Regions from separate parts of the Paeniglutamicibacter cryotolerans genome, predicted to be linked through region 1. Evidence: predicted binding sites of a transcription regulator. Region 1 holds the regulator's gene; the other holds the start of a gene.
The links. Region 1 encodes LexA, which represses DNA repair genes until DNA is damaged. Its sites were predicted from a motif close to TCGAACANNTGTTCGA; they were not measured.
Positions count from the first base shown of each region.

Region 1 (8,974 bases):
TCGCTTCCCGACAGCACCAATCCGGCGCCCGAGGCGGCTATGAACACTGCGATCACCCCGGCACTCACCCAACCGAAGCGGCTCTTGAAGGACCGGCCGCGCCGGGCAACCCGGGCCTTGGTGGACTTGAGCCCGGCCGTCAGCAGCTCGCCCTCGGCCATGGCCAGGTGCGCCGGGGCGGAAGCGATCATGGCCACTTCCGCCCCGGCCGATTCGGCGTCGGCGTCGCGGACGCGCACGGCACCGGGATGCTCCGAGCTCGTGGGCGGGTTCAGCCAGAGGAGCAGCAGCCCGCTTCCCGATGCGGCAATGGCGATGGCCGTCATGCCGACCGAGGTGTTGATTTGCGTGGCAACGATGCCCGCCGCGGCGGGGCCGATAATAAACACCATTTCGGTGCTGATCGCGTCCAAGGCGAATGCCGAGCGGCGGTTTTGCCCGGTGGTCATCACGCCAAGTGAGGTACGGACCACGCTGAAGACCGGTAGCGAGAACAGCCCGCCGATGAATACCAGCGGCATCAGCAGGGTGAATCCCACGTGCGGCGCCAGCATCCACACGACGAGTTCGACGATGATCGAGGGTACCAGCGCGCGGCGTAGCCCGTGCTTGTCCACCATGTGTCCCCGCCAAGGCGCGCCCACCGCGATTCCCACCGTCATCAGCGCGACGACGAGCCCGGCCGAGCCCCAGTCCTTGCCCAGGGTGTTGACCAGGTGCAGGAGCAGCAGCATGCCCAGCGCGGAGTGCGGGAGCCGGGCGATCATGCCCACGCCCAGCAGTCTGGCGATCCCCCGTTGCTTCAGGAGCGTACTGTAGGGTCCGCCGCTCACTGGGCGTTGCCGCCGCGCCCGGGCTCTGCCGTCAGTGCCAGCTCCAGCGAATCCACGGCCTCGGCGAATACCGCATTACCGGCTAGTGCCGCTTGGATCCGCGTTGCAGATTCCCGGGCGTCCTCGCCCAAGGTTCCGGCCCGGAACGTGATTTCTAGGCGCAGTTCGGGCCCCGGCCCTCCTCCTGGGACGATTTGTCCACTGCCGGTACGGCTCCCCACTCCGTGGCCCGGCGCAAGCGAAATTCCGGCAATGGCCGATTCCCCGGCGGCCAGATCATGCAGGATCGCCAGCAGGGATTCGTCGGTGTAGCTGGGCAGCCAGTCCTGCTGCTGGGCCAGGGCCCACATGCCGGGGCGGCGCAGGACGAAAGTGAAGTCCGCACCCGGATCGATGACCAGCATCTGGGCCTCCTCGCTGACGGCCGAAAGTGCCGCCCGTGGTGCGTACACCGCCACGGGGCGGGCCTCGGCGTGCCAGGACTGGAGGTTTTCGACGGTGGTGAACACGGGAAGCGCGGTGCGGCCGTCGGGCGCAGTGAGCGTCACCAGTGCCATGTCGGCCTCCTTGTCCTCGGTGAAGCCGTGTTCTCCGAGCCCACCCTCCGCGAGCTGGGCGACGACGGCGATGAAGACCCGGGCCGTGGCGAGTGCGGCGTGAACCTCCTGCTCGGTGCCGGTTCCGGCGATGAGCGCACCGATGGCAGCAAGGTAGCCGGAATCGGCCCGTCCATCGTCTGCATCGAAATTATGCAGCGGGTTTCCCTCGCCTGACAGATCCCGGCCGGCCCAGTCCTGTCCTGCGGAATCGGTCCCTCCGCCTGCTCGGGCCAGTGCCGCGGAAATGTGCCCCGGCAAGTGTTTCGGCGTCGCGGTGCCTGCTGGGCGCGAAGCGGAGTGGTCGTGAGCAGTCATGCAAGAATCGTATCCTCTGGACGCGAAGGGCCGATCTTCCACCCAGGGAAGACCGGCCCATTGTTACGGCTCTGACTTGGAGTGATGCACCGATTCCAGGCTAAGTCCGTGGCGGAAATCGCACCATCGGGGCCGCAGTTAGCGCCGGCCGGCCACGTCCAGCGCCTGGGGCAGCGTGAACTGGCCGGAGTACAGCGCCTTGCCGATGATGGCACCCTCGACGCCGGCGGGAACCAGTTGGCGCAGCACGCGCAGGTCCTCGAGGCTGGAGATGCCACCGGAGGCGACGACCGGCTTGGACGTGCGGGAGCACATTTCGCGCAGCAGCTCCACATTCGGTCCGCGCAGCGTTCCGTCCTTGGTGACGTCGGTGACGACGTATCGTGCGCAGCCGGCATCTTCCAGCCTAGCCAGGACCTCCCAGATGTCCCCGCCTTCCTTGGTCCAGCCGTGACCGGCAAGCGTGGTGCCGCGCACGTCGAGCCCCACGGCGATCTTGTCGCCGTGGCGGGCGATGGCGCGGGCGGTCCATTCCGGGTTTTCCAGGGCGGCAGTGCCCAGATTCACGCGGGCCGCACCGAATTCAAGGGCCCGCTCCAGCGAGGCATCGTCGCGGATGCCTCCCGAGAGTTCCACCTTGATGTTCAGTTCGGTGGCAACCCGGCGCAGGATCTCGGTGTTGGAACCACGGCCGAAGGCGGCGTCCAGGTCCACCAGGTGTACCCACTCGGCGCCTTGGTCAGCCCAGGCCTTAGCGGCGACGACCGGGTCGCCGTATCCAGTTTCGCTGCCTGCTTCGCCCTGAACTAGGCGGACCGCCTGGCCGTCCACGACGTCGACGGCGGGGAGCAGTTCGAGAATCGATGTTTCGGTGATGCTCATCGGGTGTTCCTTTGTTTTGGCGGGGATCCGCGTCCGGGCGGACCCCGGGTGTTTAGAAGGTCAGCAGGTATCCGGCGAGGAGCGAGAGCCCGGCCAGGATCCAGCAGGCAATGATCCAGGAGACGTGTGCCTTCTGCTGGCGCAGTGAAATGGCACCGCCGGCCAGGACTCCGCCCAGGAGCAGCAGCAGGAAGGTATAGATCACAGCGTGGCCAGCCAGTTGCGCAGCAACTGCGCTCCGGCCTCGCCGGACTTCTCCGGGTGGAACTGAAGCGCCGAGAGCGGGCCGTTTTCCACACCCGCCACAAAGGGAACCCCGTGTTCGGACCAGGTCACCGCCGGTGGCTTCATCTTCGGCTGGGCAACGTCGAATTCCCACTTCTGCACGGCATAGGAATGCACGAAGTAGAAGCGTTCGCTTTCGATGCCGGCAAAGAGCTTGCTGTCGGCGGGTGGGGTGACGGTATTCCAACCCATGTGCGGGACGACTGGCGCGTCGAGCAGTTCGACAACGCCGGGCCATTCACCCATGCCCCGGGTGCGAATGCCATGCTCTACACCCTCTTCGAAGAGCACCTGGTGCCCCACGCAGATGCCCAGGACCGGACGGCCTCCGGCAATGCGGCGGCCGATCCACTGAAGCGCTCCGACCTCCCGCAGGGCCTTCATGACCGCGGCAAAGGCGCCGACGCCCGGAACAAAGAGTCCGTCGCATTCGAGCACGTTCGCGGCCTTCGCGCTGAGCGTCACCTCGGCACCCGCATATTCCAGCGCGCGGACGGCAGAGCGGATGTTGCCCGACCCGTAGTCCAGCACCGTGACTTTTTTCTTCGCTTCACTCATTTACAGCGCACCCTTGGTGGAGGGAATGGCGTTGCCGATGCGAAGGTCGGGCTCGACCGCCTGACGCAGGGCCCGGGCCAAGGCCTTGAACTGGGCCTCCACGATGTGGTGGGGATCGCGCCCACCCAGGACCGTCATGTGCAGGCAGATCTGGGCGTGCAGCGTGAGCGATTCGAAGACGTGACGGGTCAGCGAACCGGTGAAGTGGCCACCGATCAGATGGTATTCCTGTCCGGCGGGCTCGCCACCGTGGACCAGGTAAGGGCGCCCGGAGATGTCGACGACGGCGTGCGCCAGTGCCTCGTCCAACGGGACGGTGGCTTCGCCGAACCGGGTGATCCCGGCCTTGTTGCCCAACGCTGTGCGCAGGACCTCGCCGATGGTGATGGCCACGTCCTCGACGGTGTGGTGGACGTCGATCTGGATGTCGCCGGTGGCCCGGACCGTGAGGTCGATCAGCGAGTGCTTGGACAGTGCCGTGAGCATATGGTCGTAGAACGGCACCCCGGTGCTGATTTCCGACTTGCCGGTTCCGTCCAGGTCCAGTTCGACAAAGACAGACGACTCGCTGGTATTGCGCTCGAGTCGAGCACGGCGACCGGTGAGCAATTCTGCAGACATGCACGTTCCTTAGGATTCAGGTGGTGTGGGTCCCCGAAGGAGGTCCCCGGGTCAAGTTTAGCCGGGGTGGACTACAGGCCGCTGGCCAGGAGTTCTTCGAGGCGGGTGAGGAAGGCCGTGGTTTCCGGCTCGGTACCCGCCGTGACGCGCAGGTGCCCGGGGATTCCGACGTCGCGGATGATGACTCCGGCTTCGAGCAGTCCGGACCAGATCGCCTGCGGGTCCTTCAACCCGCCGAAGAACACGAAGTTCGAATCGCTGGATGCCGGCTTGAGTCCCATCCGGGTCAGTTCATCCACGATCCGATCCCGCTGGCCCTTGATGGCCTCAACGTTGGCCAGCAGCGCGCCAACGTGCTTCAGCGCGGCGTTGGCCGTCGCCTGGGTGACGGCGGAGAGGTGGTAGGGCAGGCGGACCAGGCGCAGCGCGTCAGTGACCTCCGGAGCGGCGGCAAGGTAGCCAAGGCGTGCCCCTGCCAGCGCGAAGGCCTTGCTCATGGTGCGCGAGACGATCAGCCTTTCGCGGCCCGGCAGCAGGGTCAGCGCCGAGGCGGTGCCGTTGTGGGCAAACTCGGCGTAGGCCTCATCGACGATGACCACGGTGTTGCTGGCCATGCCGGCAGCGTAGACGGCCTCGACCACATCAAGGCGCAGGGCGGTGCCCGTGGGATTGTTCGGAGAGCAAAGGAAGACGATATCAGGACCCACCTCTCGCACCTGGCGGGCCGCTTCAGCGGCGCTGAGCTGGAAATCGGCCTCGCGGATGCCGGCGACGTAGGTGGTGTCGGTCCCGCTGGCCAGCAGCGGGTACATCGAATAGGTGGGGGGGAACCCCATCACCGTGCGGCCGGGACCACCAAAGGCCTGCAGGATCTGCTGCAGCACCTCGTTGGAGCCGTTGCCGGCCCAGATGTTCTCGGCAGTCAGTCCGTGCCCGAGATACCCGGCGAGGCGGGTACGCAGCTCGGTGAATTCACGGTCCGGATAGCGGTTAAGGCCGGTTGCCGCAACAGCCACCTCGATGCCGATGGCTTCGAGCACCTCCGCCGGAAGCGGATGGGTGTTCTCATTGACGTTCAACTGAATCGGAACATCTATTTGCGGTGCCCCATAGGGCGCAAGGCCTTTGAGGTTATCGCGCAGGGGAAGGTTTGACAGTCGTTCAAGCCGCTCGTTCACGCTTCAAGTTTAGTCCGTTTGGGACTTTGGCCCCGAATCACGCGATCTGCGGGCGGTAACATTCGATTCGGGCCTTCGCTTTCGCGCGGCCCGGAACCCTATCGCTGGACTGGGATATTGATGATCTGGCCCGGCTGCAGGGCTTTGCCACGGAGGTTGTTGAGCTCGATGATCTCCTTGATCACGGTTCGGCGATCGGCATTAGGCGCGAATTCCGCGGCAAGGCCCCAGAGGCTGTCCCCTGCCAGCACTGCCACCTCGGTGCTCTCTACGCCCGCGGATTCCCGGTCGGCTGCCATGACCGGAGCCGTGAAGATCCCGGCGACCAGCAGAAGTGCCGTGGTCACCAACATGACCGGCAATCCGATCAGGACGAACCGGCCGCGGCGGGTCAACCGCAATGGGGGCAGGTCCCGCAGGATTGCCCTTTCCGCCCGGTCCAAACGGTCGGCAAGTGTTGCCGCTTCTGCTGCGGCGCTGATGTAAATAGGGGCCGATAGTGCCATGTCTGCCATGATCTCGCCTTTCCTGCCTCGTCGTTTCGACGTCTGGCTAGTAGGGATCGAACAATCACTCGGTTCGAAAGTATATTTCGAACATCTCTTCGATGTTCGCATTTCATTTGTAGCATTCATCACCGACACGTGTCCAGACAGGTTCGAACAAATCTTTGAAAGATGGGTTCGGTTCAACTAGCATGGAGTCAGCGGAAGGTTGGAATCATTTCAACAGTCCCCTCCGACAAAATGGGACAACCCGGGCAACCGGCAACGATCGGGATGAGGCAGAAAATGAGCACGGAACAGCGAACGCCACGGCGCGACGCCAAGAGCCTGACGATCAGGCAGAAGAAGGTTCTGGAAACCATCCAGCGTGCCGTCACCGACAACGGATACCCGCCCTCGATGCGGGAAATCGGCGATTCGGTGGGGCTTGCCAGCCTCTCGAGCGTGACCCACCAGCTCAGCCAGCTGGAGAAACTCGGTTATATCCGGCGCGATCCCCGACGCCCCCGTGCGATGGAAATCCTGTTGCCGCTGCAGCTCAAGGAAGCACATACGTTGGACGTCTCGCCCAACCAGCCGCACCTGAAAGCGGCAAACGGCATGGCAGTCACCGAACTGTCGACCTCGGCGGATACCGCCATGGTCCCGCTGGTCGGCCGCATCGCGGCTGGCGGCCCGATCTTGGCCGACCAGTCAGTCGAAGACGTCTTCGCCCTTCCACGGCAGCTGGTGGGCCACGGTGAGCTCTTCATGCTGAAGGTCAGCGGTGACTCGATGGTCGACGCCGCCATCTGCGACGGGGACTGGGTCGTGGTCCGCCGCCAGCAGACAGCCGCCAACGGGGACATCGTTGCGGCGCTACTCGACGAGGAAGCCACGGTAAAAACGTTCCGCCAACGCGACGGCCACACTTGGCTACTGCCGCAGAACAGCCGTTACGAACCGATCCTTGGCGACAAGGCAACCGTCATGGGCAAGGTCGTTTCGGTGATGCGCTCGATCTAGGAGTACCTCGCGGCACATTGTCCCGAAAATGACGATGGCGTGGCATCAACCCCACCGGGGGAAGATGCCACGCCTTCGTCGTTTCTTGCCTAGGCCGCCGGTGTTCCGGCCAAGCGCTTGAGCGCGCCCAGCACGGTGGCCTTGTCCTGGGTCTTCCACATCGGCGGCAGCGAGGAACGCAGGAACGAACCGTAGCGTTCGGTGGCCAGCCGGGGATCCAGCACCGCCACCACTCCCCTGTCGTCCATGGCACGGATCAGCCGGCCGGCACCCTGGGCCAGGCGCACCGCGGCGAATGTCGCGGCAACGGCCATGAAGCCGTTTCCGCCATGGCGGGCGATGTCCCGGCTCCGCGCCGAGGACAACGGGTCGTCCGGACGCGGGAACGGGATCTTGTCGATGATCACCAGCCGACACGAGGGCCCGGGAACGTCAACGCCCTGCCAAAGCGTCATCGTTCCGAACAGGCAGGTATCGCGTTCGGCCGAGAACTGGTCGACCAGCGACTTCATGCTTGAGTCTCCCTGGCAGAGGATGTCGTATTCCAGTCGCGGGCGTAGTGCCTCGGCAGCCTCCTCGGCGGCCCTGCGCGAGGTGAACAGGGCAAGCGCCCCGCCCCCGGAGGCCCGGATCAGGTCCTCGATCTCATCGAGCAGCTCCGGCGCCATCTGCCGTCCGGGCTTGGGCAGGTGCCCCGCAACGTAGAGCATGCCCTGCTGGGCGTAGTTGAACGGGCTGCCCACATCGATCCCCGACCATTCGGGCGCAGACTCCCCGAGCAGGCCCAGTGCCCCGGCAACCGGTTCGAAGGCCGAGCCAATGGCCAGTGTCGCCGATGTCAGCACGACGGTGCGCCCGTCGAAGAGTCCCTCACGCAAGCGCCCGGCCACCGAGAGCGGAGCGACGTTCAGTGTCGGCTGGGTGGTTTCATCAGGCTGGACATAGCCCTGTCCGGGGGTGAACTGTCCTGGCCGCGAGGCCCACACGACCTCGCGCGCATCCTGGGCCTCGAGCAAGCGGCTGGCCTGCTCGACGAGATAGGTCAGCTGCGAGCGTGCCATCTGGCGTCCGCCATCGACGGCGTTGTTCGGCTCCGGTTTGGAATCGGAGAGCGCCACTCGTGCGGCCTCGCCAACCTGCTGGATGGCGGCCGACTGCTCCTCATTGAGCCCCTGCGGCAGCAGGCCGGTGGGGACGCCCTCCAGGGACCGGGCCAGGGCCTTGGCCGCCTGGTTGAGCGGTTCGACGGCCACGGCGCAGTTCTTTCGGGCCGCCGAAGCCGCCGTCTGCACCAGTGAGACGGACAGCGGGCGGGTCACTGAGCTGGTCACCCGGTCCTGCAGCTCGTGGGCCTCGTCGATGATGACGGTGTCGAAGTCTGGAAGCACTGCAAGGCCCTCGAAAGCCGAGACAGCGAGCATCGCATGGTTGGTGATCACCACGTCGGCGTCGGCCGCCTGAGCGCGGGCCAATTCGCTGAAGCACTCGGCCGCCATCGGGCACTTCTGTGCGCCTAGGCAGTCCATGGCGCTGACCGAGACCTGGCGCCAGGCCCGGTCACTGACCCCAGGGGTCAGGTCGTCCCGGTCCCCGCTGTCGGTGTATTCGGCCCACTCGCGCACGCGCACGATCTCCTGGCCGAGCGCCGAACCGGGCCCGTCTCCTCCGGGAAGGCGCATCGGGGCCTCATCGGTGAGCGAGAACAGCGCGCCCTCGTCCTCGTCCGGGTAGCCGCCACCGAGCTTGTACTTGCACACGTAGTTCGCCCGGCCTTTGACCAGCGAGACCTTCATCGGCCGGGGCAGCTCGTTCTTGAGCGTCTCCAACAGCCGCGGCACGTCCCGGCCCACGATCTGGGCCTGCAGCGCGAGTGTCGCGGTGGAGATAATCACCGGTTTTTCCGACTCCAACGCATGCGCCAGCGCTGGAATCAGATAGGCCATCGACTTGCCCGTGCCGGTGCCGGCCTGGACCAGCAGGTGCTTGCCGCTTTCGAGCGACTGCACGACCTGGCGGGTCATTTCATGCTGGCCCGGGCGGGATTGCCCGCCCATGGCGGCAACTGCGGTGTCGAGTAATTCGATGACCTTGGTTTCATCAGCCATTAATGTTGAACTGCTCCAATTCCGAGGCCAATCCCTCGCGTACCTTGACGATGAACCGCGTACCGGTTTCCAGGTGTTCGGTGAGCA
Region 1 covers NZ_JACHVS010000001.1:2,530,473-2,539,446, reverse strand. The annotation lists gene E9229_RS11685 (MFS transporter) at 1-833, opposite strand, end outside; gene E9229_RS11680 (SseB family protein) at 830-1,747, opposite strand; gene priA (bifunctional 1-(5-phosphoribosyl)-5-((5-phosphoribosylamino)methylideneamino)imidazole-4-carboxamide isomerase/phosphoribosylanthranilate isomerase PriA) at 1,886-2,629, opposite strand; gene E9229_RS11670 (hypothetical protein) at 2,682-2,834, opposite strand; gene hisH (imidazole glycerol phosphate synthase subunit HisH) at 2,831-3,472, opposite strand; gene hisB (imidazoleglycerol-phosphate dehydratase HisB) at 3,473-4,093, opposite strand; gene E9229_RS11655 (histidinol-phosphate transaminase) at 4,165-5,271, opposite strand; gene E9229_RS11650 (LysM peptidoglycan-binding domain-containing protein) at 5,370-5,786, opposite strand; gene lexA (transcriptional repressor LexA) at 6,063-6,782, shown strand; gene E9229_RS11640 (ATP-dependent DNA helicase) at 6,872-8,887, opposite strand; gene hflX (GTPase HflX) at 8,880-8,974, opposite strand, start outside.

Region 2 (8,974 bases), on a different contig from region 1:
GTTCGTTCGAGGTGAGGCGCGCGGGCTGCGGGGGGACGATGTCGTCCATCTCCTCCAGCGTGCCACCGGCTGCCAGTTTCTCCCACTCATCAAGCAGGGAGGAGTCGACCTGGCGGACCAGCTCGCCGAGCCACTCGATCAGGTCCTCGAGGTCCTCACGCAGCAGGTCCTGGGGCACCGTCTGGTTCAGCGCCTTATATGCATCGGTGAGGTAGCGCAACAGGATGCCCTCGGAACGGGTGAGCGAATAGAACGCGACGTATTCGCCGAAGCTCATCGCTCGCTCGTACATGTCCCGGACCACTGACTTCGGGGCCAGTTCAAAGTCGCCCAGCCAGGGGGCGCCCTGCCGGTAGGTCTCGAAGGCCTGCCCGAGCAGCTCGGCCAACGGCATCGGGTAGGTGACTGTTTCCAGTGCCTCCATGCGCGCGTCGTACTCCATGCCCTCGGCCTTCATCGCGCCAATTGCCTCGCCGCGGGCCTTCTTCTGCTGGGCGGAGAGCACCTGGCGTGGCTTTTCCAGCGTCGCCTCGATCACCGAGACAACATCAAGTGCGTACGAGGGCGATTCGGCGTCGAAGAGCTCCAGCGAGGCCATTGCAAACGGGGACAGTGGCTGGTTCAGGGCGAAGTTCTGCTGCAGGTGCACGGTCAGGGCCAACATGTTGCCATGTTCGTCGGGCTTCTCCAGCCGTTCGACGACGCCGGTGGCCAATAGTTCACGAAGGATGCCCAAGGCCTTGCGCATCAGCTCGCGCTTGCGGGCAGGGGGCTCGTGGTTCTCCGTCAGCAGCCGGCGCGCGGCTGCGAACGAGTCGCCGGGCCGGTCCAGCAGGTTCAGCAGCATTGAGTGGGTGACGTTGAACGAAGACGTCAGCGGCTCCGGAACGGAGACGACCATGCGGTCGTAGGTTGCCTCGCCCCAGGTGACGAATCCCTGCGGTGGCTTCTTCTTGACCACCTGGCGCAGCTTCTTTGAATCGTCGCCGAATTTGGCGTGGGCCTTCTCCATCGCCTTCTTGTTCTCCACCGCGTGCTCGGGTGCCTGCACCACCACTGTCCCGGCCGTATCGAACCCGGCCCGTCCGGCACGCCCGGCGATCTGGTGGAATTCGCGGGCATTCAACAGCCGGGTACGCACGCCGTCATACTTGGACAACGCCGTGAGCAGCACGGTGCGGATGGGTACGTTGATGCCCACACCCAGGGTATCGGTGCCGCAAATGACCTTCAGCAGCCCGGCTTGTGCAAGCTGTTCAACCAGCCGGCGGTACTTGGGCAGCATGCCTGCGTGGTGCACGCCGATGCCGTGGCGCACCAGCCTGTTCAGCGTCTTGCCGAAGCCGGAGGAGAAGCGGAACCCGGCGATCAGCTCGGAGATCCTGTCTTTTTCCTCGCGCGTGCAGACGTTGACGCTCATCAGGTTCTGCGCGCGGTCGATGGCCTCGAGCTGGCTGAAATGCACCACGTAGATCGGCACCTGCTTGGTGCTCAGCAGCTCCTCGATGGCCTCCTGCACGGGATCCTGCGAGTAGTAGTAGTGCAACGGGATGGGACGCTCGGCGTTGGCGACGGTCACCGTTGGGCGGCCGGTGCGCAGGCGCAGCTCGTCCTCGAACCTGCTCACGTCGCCCAGCGTGGCAGACATCAGCAGGAACTGGGCCTGCGGGAGCTCGAGCAGCGGCACCTGCCACGCCCAGCCGCGCTGCGGGTCCGAGTAGAAGTGGAACTCGTCCATCACCACGGGGCCCAGGTCGGCGTCCTTGCCCTCGCGCAGCGCGACGTTGGCCAGGATCTCGGCTGTACAGCAGATGATCGGGGCATCCTGGTTCACCGATGAATCACCGGTGACCATGCCGACGTTCTCGGCGCCGAAGATCTCGCACAGCGCGAAGAACTTCTCCGAGACCAGCGCCTTGATCGGCGCGGTGTAGTAGCTGCGTTCGCCGCGGGCCAGCGCGTGGAAGTGTGCCGCGACGGCCACCAGCGACTTGCCCGACCCGGTCGGCGTGGCCAGGATGACGTTGTTCCCGGCGACGATTTCCATCACCGCCTCGTCCTGTGCGGGATAGAGTCCGATGCCGCGGTCCTCCACCCACTGGATGAAGGAAGCGTAGGTGGATTCGGCGGTGGCTCCCCGTGGGGGAGTATCGGGCAGCAGCTCGGTAAGTTTCATGATGCTTCAAGCCTAGCCGCCGGAGCTCCGCCCCGCCGAAGGACACAGGGCACAGCGCGGGATTAGGCTGGGGCCATGAAATGGGATCCCGCCCGGTACGTCCAGTTCGCCGACCACCGCAACCGTCCGTTCTTTGATTTGACCGGGCGCATCACCGCCGAGGCGCCGCACCTGGTGGTGGATCTGGGCTGCGGACCCGGGAACCTGACCCGTTCGCTGGCCGGGCGCTGGCCCGGCGCGCACGTGCGCGGCCTTGATGCCTCCGTGGAGATGGTAGCCGCCGCCGGTGAGCGGCAGCAGGCGCCGAATCTGGAATTCGGCCAGGGCGATGCCACCACCTGGATGCCGGAACCGGGTACCGACGTCGTCGTCTCCAACGCGATGCTGCAGTGGATCCCGGGGCATCGCGAGCTGATAGGGCGCTGGCTCGGCGCGCTTGCGCCGGGTGCCTGGTTCGCCGCGCAGGTTCCGGGAAATTTCGGCTCCGCCTCACACACGATTATGCGCACCCTGGCTGATTCCCCGCGCTGGGCCCCGCTGCTGGCCGGAGTGCTGCCCCACGGGGACGCCGTGGGTGGACCGGCGGAGTACCTGGGCCTGCTGCTCGATGCCGGCTTCGAGTCGGACGTCTGGGAAACCACGTACTCGCAGGTGCTCGCCGGTCCGGATCCAGTGCTGGATTGGGTGCGTGGCACGGCGCTGCGCCCGGTGCTGGAAAGGCTCGGCCCGTCCGCTGCCGCCGAGTTCGAAGCCGAGTACTCCAGGCTGGCGGTGGAGGCCTACCCGCCGTTCCCGGGTCCCGATGGAAAGCAGCTGACGCTCTTCCCGTTCCGGAGGATCTTCATGGTCGGGCGTAAGAAGTAGCTCCGCCTAGACTGGAAGCATGCGAAAGTTACTGCCCGCCCTGGCTGCCCTTGCCCTGATGCTGACCGCCTGCGGTCCCAGCCAGGTCGATTTCCGCAAGGCAGACCTCAATGGCGAAACGGCCTGCATCCATTTCGGTCCCGAGGGCGCCGACGGCAGCAGTTCGGTCACCGCGCTGAATCGCGAGAAGGCAGCGGAACACGCATCGAAGGCGAGCACCGAAGCCCTCCGGGCCCTGGTGGAGGCCGATGCCAAAGGCAACCCGGTCATCAACGACGCGCATGCCTTCCGCCTGGCCTGCGAAGAAGCAGGCCATAACTACTAACGAGGCTTCGCGGTTGCATCTGCACCGCTGAGGTTATTACTTGCACCATGTTGGTTGGAATTAAGTTGATCCCGTGGCCCTTGGACGGGCGGGATCAGAGGGGGAAAATCGGAAATGCTGCGTAAGGCAGATAACGTCACGATGACGCACCAGGTACGTTTCTGGAAGAAGGCAGCGCCGGCAAGGCTGAGCATCGGCGCAAACACGTACCAGGTCGGCAGGCTGACTAGCGCCGAATTTAGCGGCATCCAGCATCGCCAGATGCAGTACCCCATGTCAGTGACCACCATCGAGGGCAGGAAGTACTGGCAATTCCAAAACCAGTACTACTGGGACGATGAAGGGCTCAGCGCAGTTCAGGTCCATGCCTTGCTCACGCCCCGCCAGACGGGCCGCCAACGGCAGCACGGCACTACTCCGGCCACCGCCGATCTGTCGGTGACGCCGCCGAACGCCGCCGTTTTGACTGCCGTTTCCGACGACGCCAAGCAGTACATCTGGGCCCGGGACGATGGGCGGTGCAGAAAGTGCGGTGCGACAGCCGACCTGCAACTGGACCACATCATCCCGCTAGCCAAGGGTGGAAGTCGAAACGCCGATAATCTCCAGGTGCTCTGTTGCTCCTGCAACAGGGCCAAGACCTCCGGGCTGCCGGCCGGCCGCTGATTCAAGCCGCCCAGGTTCAGCTCCCTCCCGGGAGCGGTGAACCGCTCCCGGACCTCGAAGGCACCGGCGGCCAGGCGGGCGGTGCCGGGCCGTCGGTGCCGCGGGCTACCAGCCGCGCAGCCGCCATTCGGCCAGGTGCGGGCGTTCGGCACCCAGCGTGGTGGTTTTGCCGTGGCCGGGGAGCACGATGGCATCGTCGGGGTAGACGCCGAAAATCCGGGACTCCACGTCGTTCAACAGCGAGGTGAAGCGCGCCGGGTCCTGCTGCGTGTTGCCCACGCCGCCGGGGAAGAGCGAGTCGCCGCTGAAGATCACTGTGGTGCCGTCGGAGTCGCGCAGTACTAGCGCGATGGAGCCGGGCGTATGCCCGCGCAGGTGCACGGAGGTCAGGTCGAAGCCCTCGAAGTTGCCCACGTCCCCGTGGCCCAGCAGCACGTCGGTGCCCACGCCGGTCTGTTCCTTGATGGATGCGACATCCTCCACGCCGGCCGCGGTCTGCGCGCCGGTATGGGCGACCATGTCGGCCAGCGCGCGGACGTGGTCCCAGTGCTGGTGGGTGGTGGCGATGAGCGCGGGCCGGATGGCCTTCTCCGAGTCGGCCTCGGCGTCGGCGAAGAGCGACTTGATCGCCTCCGGGTCGGCGGCGGCATCGATCAGCACCTGCGCGCCGGTGGCCTTCGCGGTGATCAGGTACACGTTGTTCGCCATCTCCGAGACGACGGCGCGGCGGATGGTGACATCGGACAGGTCATGCAGCAGTGTCGAATTCTCGCTCATGCGCCCAGCATACGCGGCCCGGGCGCCCACCCGGCTGTAGGCTGGGCCGACGACCTGAACCGCCGCCCCACCTGTCCTTCCGGGCACCTGTCCTTCCAGAGGGAACGGGAGCGGTGAATGAGATGCAACCTGCGGGGGAGCGGATGACCGAAGAAAACGTGCTGGGTTTCCTGTCCATCGAGTCGGGCTCGGCCCATGCGCCGTATGACCAGATCCGGCAGGGCATCCTTCAGGCCATCGGCGACGGGCGGCTGGTGGCAGGGACCCGGCTGCCGAGCGTGCGTGCGCTCGCCGGAGCCCTGGGCGTCGCTGTGAATACCGTTGCCCGCTCATACAAGGAGCTTGAGGCCGCCGGGGTTGTGGCCACGCAGGGCCGGCACGGGACCCGGGTGCTGGCGGCCGGGGATGCCTCGGCCGCGCACCTGCAGGCCGCTGCGCAGGTGTTCGCGCAGGCCGCGCAGGCCTGGGGCATCGAGGGGGAAGCGGCACTGGACTACGTCCGGGCCGCGCTGGCCTCCCGCTGAAGGCCGGCAAACCGGTCGCGGCCGGTGCCGAAACGCGGGCGGCTCCGGAGCTGGACGGCATCGATGCGCGGGCGCGGGCGTCTCATTGGTCACATCGAATAAGCGTTCGAATGGTTTGTGGTTTAGCATGAAAGATGTGGCTACTTCCCGCTCCCTGGAGCACACCGAGACCCCCCGGCCCCACGACCTGACCCGTCTGGTCGTCAAGGGTGCCCGAGAACACAACCTGAAGAACGTCGACCTGGACCTGCCGCGCGATGCGATGATCGTGTTCACCGGCCTGTCCGGCTCGGGCAAGTCCTCGCTGGCGTTCGACACGATCTTCGCCGAGGGCCAGCGCCGCTACGTCGAGTCGCTCTCCGCGTATGCGCGCCAGTTCCTGGGCCAGGTGGACAAGCCCGATGTCGACTTCATCGAGGGACTCTCCCCGGCCGTCTCCATCGACCAGAAGTCCACCTCGAAGAACCCGCGCTCCACCGTCGGCACGATCACCGAGATCTACGACTACATGCGCCTGCTCTGGGCCCGCGTGGGCCGCCCGCACTGCCCCACCTGTGGCGAACCGGTCAGCAAGCAGACCGCGCAGCAGATCGTCGACCAGCTGCTGGAACTGCCGGAGAAGACCCGCTTCCAGGTCCTGGCACCGGTGGTCCGCGGCCGCAAGGGCGAATTCGTCGACCTGTTCAAGGAGCTCAGTTCCAAGGGCTACTCGCGTGCCCGGGTCGACGGCAAGACCATCGCGCTCACCGACCCGCCGAAGCTGGGCAAGCAGTACAAGCACACCATTGAGGTCGTGGTGGACCGCCTGGCCATCAACGCCGAGGTGCGCCAGCGCCTGACCGACTCCATTGAAACCGCATTGAACCTGGCCGATGGCCGCGTGCTCGCGGACTTCGTCGACCTGGACGAGGACGATCCGGGGCGCGTACGCGCGTTTTCCGAGAACCTGGCCTGCCCCAACGAGCACCCGCTGGCCATCGACGAGATCGAACCGCGCTCCTTCTCCTTCAACAACCCGTTCGGCGCCTGCCCGGCCTGCACCGGCATCGGCACCCGGTTGGAGGTCGATGAGGAGCTGATCGTCCCGGACCCCTCGATGCCGCTCTCCGCCGGAGCCATCGCGCCCTGGGCGCTGGGCACGGCAACCACCGAGTACTGGAACCGGCTGCTCGAGGGCCTGGCGGCCGAGCTCGGCTTCGACATGGACACGCCCTGGGCCAAGCTCTCGGCCGTGGCCAAGCAGAACATCCTGCACGGCAAGGACCACAAGGTCGTGGTGCAGTACAAGAACCGGTTCGGCCGCGAGCGCAAGTACTCCACCGGCTTCGAGGGCGTGGTGCAGTACATCCACCGCAAGCACCAGGAGACCGAATCCGACCAGGCCCGGGACCGCTACGAAGAATACATGCGGCAGATCCCGTGCCCCGAATGCAACGGCGCCCGGCTGAACCCCGCCTCGCTCTCGGTGCTGATCAACGGCAAATCCATCGCCGCCGTCGCCGCGATGCCGATGCGCGAATGCTCCGACTTCCTGAACTCGCTGGTGCTCACCGGACGCGAGGCGCAGATCGCCCACCAGGTGCTCAAGGAAATCCAGGCCCGGCTCACCTTCCTGCTCGATGTCGGGCTGGAGTACCTGAACCTGGAACGCGCCGCCGGCACGCTCTCCGGCGGCGAGGCCCAGCGCATCCGCCTGGCCACGCAGATCGGCTCCGGGCTGGTCGGGGTGCTTTATGTGCTCGACGAGCCCTCCATCGGGCTTCATCAGCGTGATAACCGCCGGCTCATCGAGACCCTGGCGCGGCTGCGGAACCTGGGCAACACGCTGATCGTCGTCGAACACGACGAGGACACCATTGCCGAGGCCGACTGGATCGTCGACATCGGCCCCGGCGCCGGCGAACACGGCGGCATGGTGGTGCACTCGGGATCGCTTCAGGGCCTGCTGGCCAACACCGAGTCGCTGACCGGCGACTACCTCTCGGGCCGCAAGAAGATCGAGATCCCGGCCAAGCGCCGCAAGATCGACAAGAAACGCCAGGTCGCCGTCGTCGGCGCGCGCGCGAACAACCTGCGCGACGTCTCGGTGAAGTTCCCCCTGGGCGTCTTCACCGCCGTCACCGGCGTCTCGGGTTCGGGCAAGTCGACGCTGGTCAACGACATTTTGTACAAGGTGATGGCGAACAAGCTCAATGGCGCCAAGCAGGTGGCCGGCCGGCACACCCGGATCGACGGGCTGGAGCAGCTGGACAAGGTCATCCACGTGGACCAGTCCCCGATCGGGCGCACGCCGCGCTCCAACCCGGCCACCTACACCGGTGTCTTCGACCACATCCGCAAGCTCTTCGCCGAAACCAACGAGGCGAAGGTCCGCGGCTACCTGCAGGGCCGCTTCTCCTTCAACGTCAAGGGCGGGCGCTGCGAGTCCTGCTCCGGCGACGGCACGCTGAAGATCGAAATGAACTTCCTGCCCGATGTCTACGTGCCCTGCGAGGTCTGCCACGGGGCCCGCTACAACCGCGAGACGCTCGAGGTGCACTACAAGGGCAAGTCCATCGCCGACGTGCTGAACATGCCCATCGAGGAGGGCGCGGAGTTCTTCGCCGCGTTCACCCCGATCGCCCGGCACCTGCGCACGCTGGTCGAGGTCGGGCTGGGCTACGTGCGCCTGGGGCAGGCCTCCACCACGCTTTCGGGCGGCGAGGCGCAGCGCGTGAAGCTCGCCGCCGAACTGCAGAAGCGCTCCAACGGCCGCTCCATCTACGTGCTCGACGAGCCCACCACCGGACTGCACTTCGAGGACATCCGCAAGCTGCTGCTGGTGCTGCAGGGACTGGTCGAGAAGGGCAACACGGTGATCACCATCGAGCACAACCTCGACGTGGTCAAGTCGGCCGACTGGGTCATCGACCTGGGGCCGGAGGGCGGCTCCGGCGGCGGCATGGTGATTGCCCAGGGCACCCCGGAGCAGGTCGCGAAGGTCGCCGAAAGCCACACCGGGCGCTTCCTGGCCCCGCTGTTCGCCTGACCTCCGGCCCGGTGCCCGCGGGATTCGCCGGTACCCCGGGATCCGTTCCGGGGTGCCGGGACGGGTGTGCTCCAGGGCCGGCATATACCCGAAACGGAATGCCGGGGCGGGAGTTGCCCCGGGTTCATGCGAGAATACCGGAGTGATGATTTCCGCGGCCCAAGTGCTTTTCGACCTCGATGGAACCCTGATCGACCCGGCAGGGGCCATCACCGGCGGCATCGGCCATGCGCTGGAGGTCCACGGCATCGAGGACCCCGGACCGGCATCCCTGAACGCGCTGGTCGGCCCCGGCCTGGCCCACGGTTTGGCGAGCATCCCCGGCGTCGAGCCCGAGCTCATTCCCGCGCTCATCGACACCTACCGCACCCACTACCTCGAGCGCGGCATGGCGCTGGCCCGGGTCTACCCGGGCATCACGGAGCTGCTCACCGCGCTGGCCGCGGCCGGGGTGCCGGTGGCCGTCGCGACGTCCAAGCCGACGTCGCTGGCCCGGCTGCTGATCGACCAGCAGGGGCTCGCTCCTCTGCTGGGCGGCGTCTACGGCGCACCGGAGGCGGAATCCGCGGCGGCCACCGAGGGCAAGGAGGCCATCGTCGCGGCGGCGCTGGCCG
Region 2 covers NZ_JACHVS010000002.1:397,136-406,109, forward strand. The annotation lists gene E9229_RS14960 (DEAD/DEAH box helicase) at 1-2,176, opposite strand, end outside; gene E9229_RS14965 (trans-aconitate 2-methyltransferase) at 2,252-3,040, shown strand; gene E9229_RS14970 (hypothetical protein) at 3,060-3,365, shown strand; gene E9229_RS14975 (HNH endonuclease) at 3,480-4,031, shown strand; gene E9229_RS14980 (MBL fold metallo-hydrolase) at 4,137-4,808, opposite strand; gene E9229_RS14985 (GntR family transcriptional regulator) at 4,952-5,332, shown strand; gene uvrA (excinuclease ABC subunit UvrA) at 5,460-8,360, shown strand; gene E9229_RS14995 (HAD hydrolase-like protein) at 8,506-8,974, shown strand, end outside.
Region 2: the regulator LexA is predicted to act here: its motif matches at 5,427-5,442, upstream of uvrA (excinuclease ABC subunit UvrA).